DNA from 2 places in the Arsenicicoccus sp. UBA6765 genome. Region 2 is predicted to be linked to the other one. Evidence: riboswitches for the same ligand, from Rfam matches in the RefSeq annotation. Region 2 holds a riboswitch; the other holds the start of a gene.

Region 1 (6,172 bases), on a different contig from region 2:
CCGTCGACAACGCCGGCCGCAACCCCGCTCGGGCCGCGGCCACCGCGAGCGCCCTGCTCGTCGGGGTCACGCTGATCACGATGATGAGCGTGGGCTCGGCGACAGGGGTGCGCTCGGCCACCGACGCGCTCGACAAGCAGACCCCCGTGGACGCCCTCGTGCAGGCGCCGCAGGGCCTGGCGCAGCGTGACCTCGACACCCTGCGGCGCAGCAGCGTCGTCGGTGCGGCCACCCTCGTCGTCGACGCCCCGGCCACGCTGACCCACGGCGGACGGCCGGTGCACGTCGGCCAGAGCGGTGGGCAGAGCGACGGTCAGGCCGGCGGATCGAGCGGCGGGCAGACCACCGTCACCGGCGCCGACGACGCGGCGGTGCAGGTCTCGCGCCGGCCGCAGCTCTTTGCCGGGCTCGACGACCACACCGTGCTCCTGCCGGCGAGCTCCGGCCTGCGGACCGGCGACACCGTGACCCTCGCCCACGGCGCGACGCGGCTCGACCTGCGCGCCGACGTCAGCGCGGACCATGCGGACGCACCGGTCGTCACGGCGGCCACCGTGCGGCGCCTCGACCCCCAGGCCAAGGGGTCCGCGTGGATCAGGTTCGCCGAGGTCAAGGACGCGGCCACCGCGTCGGAGCAGCTCGCCCAGGACGCCGTCGCCATCCAGGGCGCCCAGGTCCAGGGGGTCGCCACCCAGCGCGCCGAGATGGAGCGGATCATGGACGTCGTCCTGCTCGTCGTCACCGGCCTGCTCGGCATCGCCGTGCTGGTCGCGCTGGTCGGCATCGGCAACACCCTCGGCCTCTCGGTGCTCGAGCGCACCCAGGAGTCCGGCCTGCTGCGCGCCCTCGGCCTCACGCGCCGCCAGCTGCGCAGCACGCTCGGGCTCGAGGCGCTGACGCTGGCGGGCGTGGGCACGATCGTGGGGCTCGCGCTGGGGGTGGCCTACGGCCTCGGCGGGGCCTACGCGCTCTTCGGCAGCGAGATGACCATCACCACCGAGATCCCTTGGGCGCGGCTGGGGCTCGTCGCCGCAGTGGCGCTCGCCGCGGGGTGGCTGGCGTCCGTCATACCGGCTCGTCGGGCCGCGCGGGTGAGCCCGTCCGCGGCGCTGGCCACCGACTGACACGCGGCTCCCAGGCCCCGGGCCTAGGCTGGCAGGAAGGAGGGACGAGATGGGTCGGGTCGAGCGCGAGGTCTACGCCGCGGCCACGTCACCGCGCCACGTGCGCGCGCTGACGGTCGGTGCCGGCACGCTGCTCGCCGCCCTCCCGCTGCCGGCGCCGCTACGCGCGGGCCTCGGGATCGCGGGCTACCTCGGCGGACTCGCCCTGCCGGCCGACCACGTCCCGACCGACGAGCCCGACCACCTGTGGCACCTGCGCCGCCAGGTCGGGGCGGTCGGCGACTGGCTCGACGACCGCCGGGGAGCGCTCGGCTGGGACGTCGAGACCTGGCTCGACCGGGTGCTGGCGCGGGCGCGCGGCGTGCTCGACGACCCGAGGCTGGTCACCGACCCCGAGCGGCTGGCGGGCCTGTCCCGGCTCCTGCTCGTCGAGCTGCCCGAGGTGCTGCGCGACGGCGACGACGTGGCGCTCGAGCCCGACCCGACCCGGCGCCGGCTGCGGGTGGCGCTGCGGCTGGACCAGCTCGACCGGCGGCTGGCGGCCCTGCGCACCCCCGCCTGATCGCCGCCACGTACCCCAGGCCCGAGGCCGCCACGCACCCAGGCCCGCAGACCCCCAGGCCCGTCATACCGCCCAGCAGCAGCGAGTCGCCCCGACCGATGGACCGGTCGGGGCGACTCGCGTGACGGACGGGGTGATCAGGCCTTGTTGGTGCGGGCGTCGATCTGCGCCTGCAGGTCGACGTCACCGATGTCGTTGCTCTGGCGCTTGACCGCGGAGACGAACCCCTTGGCCGCCTGACGCTGCGCCACCAGGCGCGCGATGCCGATCACGAGACCGGAGAACGCCGCGAAGGCCAGCGCTTCCTTCCAGTCCACGTCGGGGTTGGTGGGGTCGGAGGGGGCCTCCTTGCCCGTGGCCTTCTGCCAGCCCGAGTTGACGATCTTGTTGGCCACCATGCCGGCCAGCATGGCGGCGCCGGTGCCAATGAGCTTCCACACGTTAGGTCCCATGCGTTGAGTCTCACACGATCTTCGCGGTAGCGTCACGTTTCACACGACAGGGGAGCGCAGATCGCGCTGAGAGTGCGGGCGACCGCAGACCCTCCGCACCTGATCCGGTTAGCACCGGCGCTAGGGAGTCGGATTCTCGAGGCGACCCGAGGGGTCACCTTCCCTCTTGGTGACCGACCAGGAGATCTCGTATGCCGAACACCACCGGCTCCGCCGCCACCGCGCGGCCGGGCCAGCACGCACGACCGTCCGCGCTCGCCACGGGGGCCCTCATGTCATGGCGAGGCATCGACCTCGTCCTCGGCGCCGTCCTCGCCGTCGCGCTGGGCGTCGCCTTCTGGGGGTGGGACAGCACCCTCTACCACGTCGTCGAGGCGGCCGCCGTCGGCTATGCCCCGATCGGCTCGCTCGCGCTCGGCGTGTGGGTGCTCCCCGCCGTGGCCGGCGCGCTGCTGATCCGGCGTCCCGGCGCGGCCCTCTACGTCGAGCTGATCGCCGCGAGCGTGGAGACGCTGCTCGGCAGCAAGTGGGGCTGGCTCGTGATGCTGTCCGGGCTGCTGCAGGCGCTCGGGGTGGAGCTGGCGATGTGGCTGTGGCGCTGGCGGCGGTTCGACATGGTGGCCGCGGTGCTGGGCGGCGTGCTCGGTGCCGTCCTGGAGATCTGCCTCTACGAGTGGTGGCAGTACGTCCCGCAGCTCGCCTGGATCCACAAGCTCGTCTACCTCGGCTTCGGCATGGTCTCGTGCGCGCTGATCGCCGGGCTCGGGGGCGCCGCGCTGGTGCGCGCGCTGGCCCGGGCCGGCGTGGTCGACGCCTTCCCGGCGGGCCGCGAGGCGCGTGAGTCCCACGGCCGCTGACGCCTCCCTCGAGCGTGGTCTCGACCTCGACGAGGGTCCGAGGGGGGCTCTCGTCGAGGTCGACGACCTCACCTGGCTCCCGTATGGCGCCGCCCGCCCGGTCCTCGACGCGGTGTCGCTGCGCGTGGCGCCGGGGGAGCGGGTGCTGCTCGCGGGCGCCAGCGGGTCCGGCAAGTCGACCCTGCTCCGGGCGCTGGCCGGCGTGCTCGCCGACACGGGTGGCGGTGACCAGACGGGGCAGGTGCGGGTGTCGCGGCAGGTGGGCCTGCTCCTGCAGGATCCCGACGACGCGGTGGTCGCGCGGACCGTGGGGCGCGACGTGGCCTTCGGCCCCGAGAACGCCGGCGTGCCACGCGGGCCGCTGTGGGAGCGGGTGCGGGCGGCGCTGGACTCCGTGTCCTTCCCGTATGCCGTGGACCGCGAGACGCGCGCCCTGTCCGGCGGCGAGACCCAGCGTCTCGCGCTCGCGGGCGTGCTCGCCCTCGACCCGGGCCTCGTGCTGCTCGACGAGCCGTGCTCGATGCTCGACCCCGAGGCCGCGGAGGCGGTCCGGTCGGCGGTGGCCCTGGCCGTCGCCGAGGTGGGGGCCACCCTGGTGGTCGTCGAGCACCAGCTCGCGCACTGGGTGGACGTCTGCGACCGGCTCGTCGTGCTGGGCGACGGCGGTCGGGTGGTGGCGGACGGCCCGATGACGTCGACGCTGGCCGCCGAGGGGGAGCGGCTGGCGGAGCTGGGCCTGTGGGTGCCGGGGGCGCCGCCGCCGGCGTCGATGGAGGTGGCGACCGGGCTGGTGACGCCGGTCCGGCCGGGCGGGGTGACGGCGTCGATCGACGCGGTGCTGCGCCAGGTGCAGCCGGGGCTGGCCTCCTGGCAGGCGGTGCACCCGCCGCAGCTCGTGCTGCGGGACGTGGCTCTGGAGGCCTCGCCGGGGGAGGCGGTGGCCGTCACCGGTCACTCGGGCGCCGGCAAGTCCACGCTGGTGGCCTGCGCCGCCGGGCTGCTCGAGCCGACGTCCGGCACGGTGCGGCTGGGGGCCGGCGACCGCGAGGCGCCGCATGGCTGGCGGGCTGCGGAGCTCGCCGCAGCGGTCGGGTGGGTGCCCCAACGACCCGAGCTGCCGATCACCGCCCGGACCGTCGTCGACGAGGTGATGCTGACCGGTCGGGCGCTCGGCCAGGACGAGGACGCCCTCGCAGCCCGGGCCGGGGCGCTGCTCGAGGTGCTCGGCCTCGGCGACCGCCGCGACGCCGACCCGCACACCCTCTCGGGGGGCGAGCAGCGACGCCTCTCGCTCGCCGCCGCCCTCGCCCACGGCCCGTCCGTGCTCCTGCTCGACGAGCCCACCGTCGGCCAGGACCGCCACACGTGGGCCGCCGTCACCGGGGTCGTCGAGGCGGCCCGCGCCGCAGGGACGACCGTGGTGGTGTCCACGCACGACCGCAGCCTGGCGTCGCGCTGCACCCGCGAGCTCGTGCTCGCGAGGCCGCAGGCCGGCGCAGAGCCGGTGCGCCGTCGTGCGCAGGGGCTGGCGGCATACGCCTCGGCCCTGCCGCTGATGCTGGTGAGCCTGGTGGCGATGGTGGTCGGGTTGGTCGTGCCCACGGTGCCGGCGGGGCTGGGTCTGCTCGGGGCCGAGCTGGCGCTGCTCCTCGTGCTGTGCGGGGTGCGCTGGCCGCAGCCGGTGCTGCGGCTCACCCCGGTGGCGATCGGCGCGGCCTCGTTGTGGTGGTCCAACTGGTGGTGGGCCGAGACGCGTGATCCCGTCGCGGCGCTGCTGCCCGCGCTGCGCATGACGTCGGCGGCGCTGCCCGGCGTGGTGCTGGCGGGCTACCTCGAGCCGTTCTCGCTGGGGGACCAGCTCGGGCAGCGACTGCGGCTGCCGGCACGTCCGGTGGTGGCGGCGGTGGTGGCGCTGCAGAGGTTCGACCAGCTGCGGTCGACCTTTGGCGACCTGCGCGCGGTGCGCCGGGCGCGTGGTGTCCTGGGGCGGGGGGTCAAGGACGCGGTCGTGCTGACCTTTGCCCTGCTGGTGCAGGCGTTGCGGCAGGCGGGGCGGCTCGCGGTGGCGATGGAGGCGCGGGGCTACTCGTCGCCCGTGGTGCGGTCGGGGCGGCGCACGTGGGCGGAGCCCGCGCGGTGGGGCCGGACGGACCTGTGGGTCGTGGTGTGCGCCGTGACGCTCGCCGCCGCGGCGGCTGTGGGGCACCTTCTGGGGAGGTAATGGATCCCTAGTCCTGGTGACGGGTCTCGACTACTCTGGGTAACGCCTAGTGGGTATCAGCAACGTCATCCGTGACGCCCCCACGGCCAGCGGGTCGGGCTCCCGAGGGGGGAGTCCGGCCCGCCTCGGCGTCCGCCGCCGAGTGGTCAGTTCTGGCCACGGGTAGGTGCTTGGCATCTGACCAGTGGGCGGTCAGGGAGTCGGTATCTGACCAGTGGGTGGAAGGGGTGTGCCGGACGCGGTGTCGTCTTCGTCCTCGCGCCGTCGTCGGGCCAGGGCGATCAGCAGCATGCCGACGCCCACGGCTGTGCCACCCGCGGCGAGAAGCACGATCACGTCGGCCCCCGTGTGCGCCAGGGCTCCGGAGAGCGGCCCCGAGGACACGCCGAACGCGTCCCCGCGGGGCACCGAGCCGTCACTGCCACCTGTCTGACCCACGTCTGCGCCAGTCACGTCGGTGCTCGGCGGAGCGAGATCGGCCGGCGTCATCGCCATCGACACCCTGATCGGATCCGTCCACGTGCGATTTTCGGCCAGCGTCCGGTCGACATCGCCGACGGCGCCCGCCAGGAGCGCGGCAACCTCCACGCGGACGACCTGGCCCGGGCGGACGGCGCCCGTGGTCAGATCTCCTCCCCTCGCGGCGAGGCTGGCGGCGGTCGGCGAGGTCTCGGTTGGCGTGGCGGCGCCGCCGATGCCGGCGGCCAGGTGCAGCACCTCGGCGAGCGGGTCGGAGACGGCGTCGCTGCCAGGAACGGCCCCGATCGTCAGCATGGCGGTGTCGGGGGAGGCATTCTTGACGTACAAGGCTCCGCCGACTGTCCGGCCCGGGACCAGGCGCTGGCCCGCGTGGAAGATGCCCGTGTCCAGAGTGGGCTCCCACGGTCCGGTCGGGCTGGTCGACACCAGGAGGTAACCCAGGGTCGGGTCGGCGGCCACGGCTGCGGCCGGCTGCG
Region 2 (6,172 bases):
CCGCGCGCGCATCACGTCGTCGAGCGTGCCGCGCTCGTGAGTCGCGAAGCCCTTGACGGTCTCGACGAGGTTGGGGATCAGGTCGTGCCGCCGCTTGAGCTCGACGTCAATCTGGCGCCAGGACTCCTGCGTGCGGTTGCGCAGCCCGATGAGGCTGTTGTGCATGCCGACGAGCCACATGACGATCAGGGCGATGATGACGAGCAGGACGATCAGCGTGATGAGGACGGGTGTCACGTCGGCTCCCTCCAGAGCGGGACTGAGGTCGTGATCAGCCTAGTCGGCCGATCACGGCGGTTGACCGTATGACGAGCCGCCGCCCTCCGGCGTTCCCTGCGGCACCCGGCGGCCGGGACCGCCCCGACGGTCAGGTGGCTGACGCTCAGGCGAGGCCGAGCTCCTCCAGGGAGTAGACGTGGAGGTAGGGCACGCCGGCCTCGTCCTGGATGCGCTCGCCGGCGCCGGTCGCGCGGTCGGCGATGGTGGCCACGGCCACCACCTCTGCCCCGTCCTCGCGGGCGGCGGCGACGGCGTCGAGCGGCGAGCCGCCCGTGGTCGTGGTGTCCTCGACGACCAGCACGCGACGACCGCGGATCGACGGACCCTCGATGCGCTGCTGCAGGCCGTGCGCCTTGCCGGCCTTGCGGACGACGAACGCGTCGAGCCTCTCGCCTGCGGCGGCGGACGCGTGCAGCATCGACGTGGCGACGGGGTCGGCGCCGAGCGTGAGGCCGCCCACGGCGTCATACGCGAGGTCCTTGGTGAGGTCGCGCATCACGATGCCGACCAGGGGCGCCGCCTCGCCGTCGAGGGTGATGCGCCGCAGGTCGACGTAGTAGTCGGCCTCCTTGCCGGAGGACAGCGTGACGCGACCGTGGACGATCGCCTTGTCCTTGATGATCTCGAGCAGGCGGGCGCGGGCGTCGGCGGGGTTCGTGGGCGCGGTGTTCATGAGGCCCCAGCCTAGTTGCGGCGCGGCGGGGGCGGGCTCAGCGGGCGGTGCGGCGACCCGAGGCCAGGCGCCCACTGACCCGGCGGACGATCCCCCGCGGCGCCACCTGGACGATTCCCACGACGGCCTTGTAGACCCCGCCGGGCACGCTCAGCGCACGACCGCGGGCGACGTCGTCCAGGCAGTCCTGCACGAGCCGGTCGGCGTCGAGCCACGCGGCGTCGGGCAGGTGGGACATGTTCATCGAGGCCCGCTGGTGGAACTCCGTGTGCGTGAAGCCCGGGCACAGCGCCGTGGCGGTGACCCCGGTGCCCTGCAGCTCGTTGGCCAGGCCCTCGGTGAAGGTCGTGCACCACGCCTTGGCGGCGGAGTAGGTCCCCATCTGCACGAACGACGCCACCGACGAGACGTTGACGACGGCCCCGCGCCCCCGCTCGCGCATCGCCAGCGCCGCGGCCTGCGACACGACGAGCACCGCGCGGGTGTGGATCATCAGGTGATGCTCCTCCCGCTCGATCGGGGTGCGCAGGAAGTCGGTCTTGAGGCCGTAGCCGGCGTTGTTGACGACGAGGTCGACAGGCCGTGCCTGGTCGGCGACCCGGTCGGCCACCCGCTGCAGCTGGTCGCGCTCGGCGACGTCCGCGACGAGGATCTCGCAGCTCGTGCCGTGCAGGTCCCGCAGGTCGTCGGCGACCTCCTGCAGCCGGTCGCGGTTGCGGGCGACCAGGACGAGGTCGTGGCCGCGGCAGGCCAGCTCACGGACGAAGGCCAGGCCGATGCCGGCGGACGCGCCGGTGACGAGTGCGGTTGCCATGAGCGACAGCGTAGAGGCTCGGCCAGGCGCCTCCGGTAGGTTGGCGAGGTGCGCATCGCAACCTGGAACGTCAACAGCATCCGGACCCGCGTCGACCGCGTCGTCGCCTTCCTCGAGCGCCACGACGTGGACGTGCTGGCCATGCAGGAGACCAAGTGCAAGGACGCGCAGTTCCCGATGCTGCCGTTCGAGCAGGCGGGCTACGAGGTCGCCCACCACGGCCTCAACCAGTGGAACGGCGTCGCCATCGCCTCTCGCGTCGGGCTCTCCGACGTGCAGGTCGGCTTCGAGCACATGCCGACCTACGGCGAGCCGGAGTCGGTCGCCGAGGCGCGGGCGCTCGGAGCGACGTGCGACGGGGTGCGCGTCTGGTCGCTCTACGTCCCCAACGGACGCGAGCTCGGGCACCCCCACTACGCCTACAAGCTCGACTGGCTCGCCCGGCTCAGGGCGGACGGCGAGCGCTGGCTCGCCGAGGACCCCGCGGCCCAGGTCGCGCTCATGGGTGACTGGAACGTCGCCCCGCAGGACGAGGACGTCTGGGACATGGCCTTCTTCGAGGGCAAGACGCACGTCTCGGTCCCGGAGCGCGAGGCCTTCGCGGCCGTGGTGGCCGCGGGCTTCGCCGACGTGGTCCGGCCCTACACGTCCGAGCCCCGCACCTACACCTACTGGGACTACACCCAGCTGCGCTTCCCCAAGAAGCAGGGCATGCGCATCGACTTCTGCCTGGCGAGCCCCGCGCTCGCGAGCCGGGTGACCGGCGCGTCCATCGACCGCGAGGAGCGCAAGGGCAAGGGCGCGAGCGACCACGCCCCGGTGATCGTCGACCTCGACGCCTAGGGGTATCGCCCCGGGCAGCGCCTCAGGCGACGAGCTCCAGCCTGGGGAGCAGGTCCACGCCGTGGGTGCCGACGACGAAGCACCCCAGGTCGATCACCCCTTTCTCCTGCCAGCACCTTTGGGCGACCTCCTGCCACGCGCGATCGGCGGCGATCGCGTGCGCCGGCCCGGGCCGCACGAGCAGGGTGGCGACCGTCGCATGCTCACCCACCACCTCGGCGACCGCCTCGAGGAGCACTCGCACGTGGGCGGGATCGCAGGGGGACGGCAGGTCCCGGAAGGACATGGGGGCGACGAGATGCCCGTTGAGGTCGCCGATCAGGACGGCGACGTCGTGGTCGCGCGGCCCGGGCGGCGGCATCGTGGCCTGGATGGCTCGCCGCAGATGGGTGACGTCGCGCATCGAACGTCCCTCGAGCATCTCGTCGAGCGTGAGCGGGATGCCAGCGGTGGTGGGTGTGGTGTCCATGCAGCGATCGTCACGAGCCGCGGACCCCGGCACCACCCCCTGCCCTCGGCCTGTGGACGACGACGCGGATCCACGCGTCGACGGCCGGGCCTGTGGACAACGGCCCGTCGGGTCCCCTGGCCCACACGTCGACCGCGTCCGTTAAGGTGCGAGGAGACGCGGGGTGCCTGGCCGTCGGCCGGGCTGAGATCACACCCGTCGCACCTGATCTAGGTCGTGCTAGCGAAGGGACGTCGTATGACGGACGCATCCGTGGACCCGGTGACCGCAGTCACCCCCGACGGGGTGGCCGAGGCGCTCGCCCGGCTCAGGGCCACCACGCCGCTGGTCCAGAGCCTCACCAACATCGTCGTGGCGCAGTGGACGGCCAACGTCCTGCTGGCCGCCGGCGCCGCCCCCGCCATGGTGGACAACCCCCACGAGGCGGAGGCCTTCGCCCGGGTCGCGGGCGGCGTGCTGGTCAACACCGGGACGCCGTACGACGACACGACGGCCGCCATGCGGGCCGCCGTCACGGGCGCGCGGGCCACCGGCACGCCCTGGGTGCTCGACCCGGTCGCCGCGGGCGGCCTGGCCTGGCGCACCGAGGTCGCGGTCTCGCTCATGGACCTGCACCCGCCGACGATCGTGCGCGGCAACGCCTCCGAGATCGCGGGGCTGCTGGGCGGCATCGGTGGCCGTGGGGTCGACAGCGCCGACTCGCCCGAGGAGGTCCTCGACCGCGCCCGCGAGCTCGCCACCTCACGCAGCACCGTCGTCGCGGTCAGCGGCGCCGTCGACCACCTCACGGACGGCGAGCGCCTGGTCCGGGTGCACAACGGCGACCCCGTGATGACCAAGGTCACCGGGGTGGGCTGCGCCCTCGGCGCCCTGATGGCGGGCTTCGCGGCCGTGTGCGACGACGCCCTGCTCGCCGCCACCAGCGCGACGGCGCTGCTGACGGTGGCCGCCGAGCGCGCCGCCCGCGCTGCTCGGGGACCCGGCAGCTTCGCGGTGGGGCTCCTCGACGAGCTGAGCCTGGTCACCCCCGACGAGCTTGCCTCCGGCCTGGTGCTCTCGTGACCGGCCCCCTTCGGTCCGTCCTCGAGGGACGCGACCTGGACCTCACGCTCTACCTCGTCACCGACACGGCCATGTGCGGCGGCGACGACCAGGTCGCGCGGGTCGCCCGCGCCGCCGTCGACGGCGGCGCGACCCTCGTGCAGGTGCGCGACCCCCGGGCCGACGACGAGCGGATCCTGCGCCTGACGCGGTCGGTGATCCGGGCGCTCGAGGGCACCGGCGTCCCCGTCGTCATCAACGACCGGGTCGACCTCGTCGAGGCGGCCGGCGCCGCGGGCGCCCACATCGGCCAGAGCGACCTGTCCCCCGAGCGGGCGCGCGAGCTCCTCGGTCCCGACCGCCTCCTCGGGCTCTCCTGCCAGACCCTCGCCCACGTCGAGGCGGCCCGGGCCCTGCCCGAGGGCACCGTCGACTACCTCGGCCTGGGACCGGTGTGGGAGCAGGCCACCAAGCCCGACGCCGCGACCCCCGCCGGCCCTGAGGGCATCGCGGCGCTCGTGGCCGCCAGCCCCTGGCCGACGGTCGCCATCGGCGGCATCGACGCGTCGCGCATCGGCCTGCTCCCGGCCACCGGCGTCGATGGAGCCGCCGTCGTCAGCGCCGTCTGCGCCGCGGCCGACCCCCGCGAGGCGACGGCCACGCTGCTGGCCCGGTGGCGCGAGGCGGCGGAGCGGCATACGGCCCAGGCACCCGACCGACCTCGGGGAGAGGCGCGATGACCGCCCCGCCCAAAGTCCTCTCCATCGCCGGCAGCGACCCCTCGGGCGGCGCCGGCATCCAGGCCGACCTCAAGACCTTCTCCGCGCTCGGCGCCTACGGCATGTGCGTCATGACGGCGCTCACCGCGCAGTCCACCCAGGGCGTGACCGGGGTGCACGCCGTGCCCGCCGACTTCGTCACCGCCCAGCTGGAGACGCTGCTCGCCGACATCACCCCTGACGCCGTCAAGATCGGCATGCTCGCCGACGCCGAGGTCACCGCGGCCGTCGGCCGGGTGCTGCACCGGCTGCGCGCCGAGGAGACGGACGAGACACCGATCGTGCTCGACCCCGTCATGGTGGCGACCAGCGGCGACCGGCTGCTCGACGAGTCCGCCGTCGCGGCCGTGCGCGAGCTCGTCCCGCTCGCGAGCATCATCACCCCCAACCTGCCCGAGGCCGCGGTGCTCCTCGACACCGAGCCCGCCGGCAGCGTCGACGAGATGGTCGACCAGGCGCGGGCGCTCGTGGCGGCCGGAGCACGCCGCGCCTACGTCAAGGGCGGTCACCACACGGGCACCGAGCTGGCCACCGACGTGCTCGCCGACCCCCGTGGCCAGGTGCTGATCACGGCCGAGTGGGTGGCCACCCGGCACACGCACGGGACGGGGTGCACCCTGTCCTCCGCCCTGGCGGCCCTGCGGCCCCGGCGCCCCGACTGGGAGACGACCTGCCGCGACGCCAAGGCCTGGCTCACCGGGGCGCTGCGGCACGCCGACGAGCTGCAGGTCGGGCACGGGCACGGCCCGGTCCACCACTTCCACGACGTCTGGAGCTGACCGATGACCTTCACCACCGATGCCTGGGCGCGCACCGCCGACGTCCGGTCCGCGATCGACGCCCTACCGTTCGTGCAGGGCCTGGCCGACGGCACGCTCGACCGCGAGCGCTTCACCTACTACATGGCGCAGGACGCGCTCTACCTCGCGGACTACGGCCGGGTGCTCGCGACCCTCGCGGGGCAGGCCACCGACCCCGACGAGATGCTGTTCTGGGCGGAGTCGGCCCGCACCACGGTCGTCGTCGAGCGGGAGCTGCACGGCGCGCACGTCGCCGACCTCGCGGCCGCGCGCCGCTCCCCCAGCTGCCTGGCCTACACGTCCTACCTCTCGTCGCTGACCACCCAGGGCTCGTATGCCGCGGCCGCAGCCGGCGTGCTGCCCTGCTTCTGGATCTACCAGGACGTGGGCGACCACCTGCTGAGCCAGGCCGGCTCCCTCGACGCCCACACCTACGGCGACTGGATCGGGATGTACTCCGACGAGGAGTTCGCC

Evidence for each region. Region 2 has a riboswitch for thiamine pyrophosphate ahead of thiM (hydroxyethylthiazole kinase). Riboswitches for the same ligand answer to the same signal wherever they lie in the genome.
Region 1: linked by a shared signal. The riboswitch ahead of B4K29_RS12220 (ECF transporter S component) and the one ahead of thiM (hydroxyethylthiazole kinase) in region 2 are both predicted to bind thiamine pyrophosphate.

The regions. Positions count from the first base shown of each region.
Region 1 covers NZ_DKGR01000044.1:33,553-39,724, forward strand. Annotated here, with positions in the region: gene B4K29_RS12205 (FtsX-like permease family protein) at 1-1,124, shown strand, start outside; gene B4K29_RS12210 (hypothetical protein) at 1,174-1,686, shown strand; gene B4K29_RS12215 (DUF4235 domain-containing protein) at 1,824-2,138, opposite strand; TPP riboswitch at 2,177-2,282, shown strand; gene B4K29_RS12220 (ECF transporter S component) at 2,330-2,995, shown strand; gene B4K29_RS12225 (ATP-binding cassette domain-containing protein) at 2,976-5,216, shown strand; gene B4K29_RS12230 (hypothetical protein) at 5,409-6,172, opposite strand, start outside.
Region 2 covers NZ_DKGR01000033.1:81,431-87,602, forward strand. Annotated here, with positions in the region: gene B4K29_RS09435 (LemA family protein) at 1-237, opposite strand, end outside; gene pyrE (orotate phosphoribosyltransferase) at 383-952, opposite strand; gene B4K29_RS09445 (SDR family NAD(P)-dependent oxidoreductase) at 990-1,766, opposite strand; gene B4K29_RS09450 (exodeoxyribonuclease III) at 1,815-2,609, shown strand; gene B4K29_RS09455 (hypothetical protein) at 2,632-3,078, opposite strand; TPP riboswitch at 3,228-3,326, shown strand; gene thiM (hydroxyethylthiazole kinase) at 3,316-4,140, shown strand; gene thiE (thiamine phosphate synthase) at 4,137-4,859, shown strand; gene thiD (bifunctional hydroxymethylpyrimidine kinase/phosphomethylpyrimidine kinase) at 4,856-5,677, shown strand; gene tenA (thiaminase II) at 5,681-6,172, shown strand, end outside.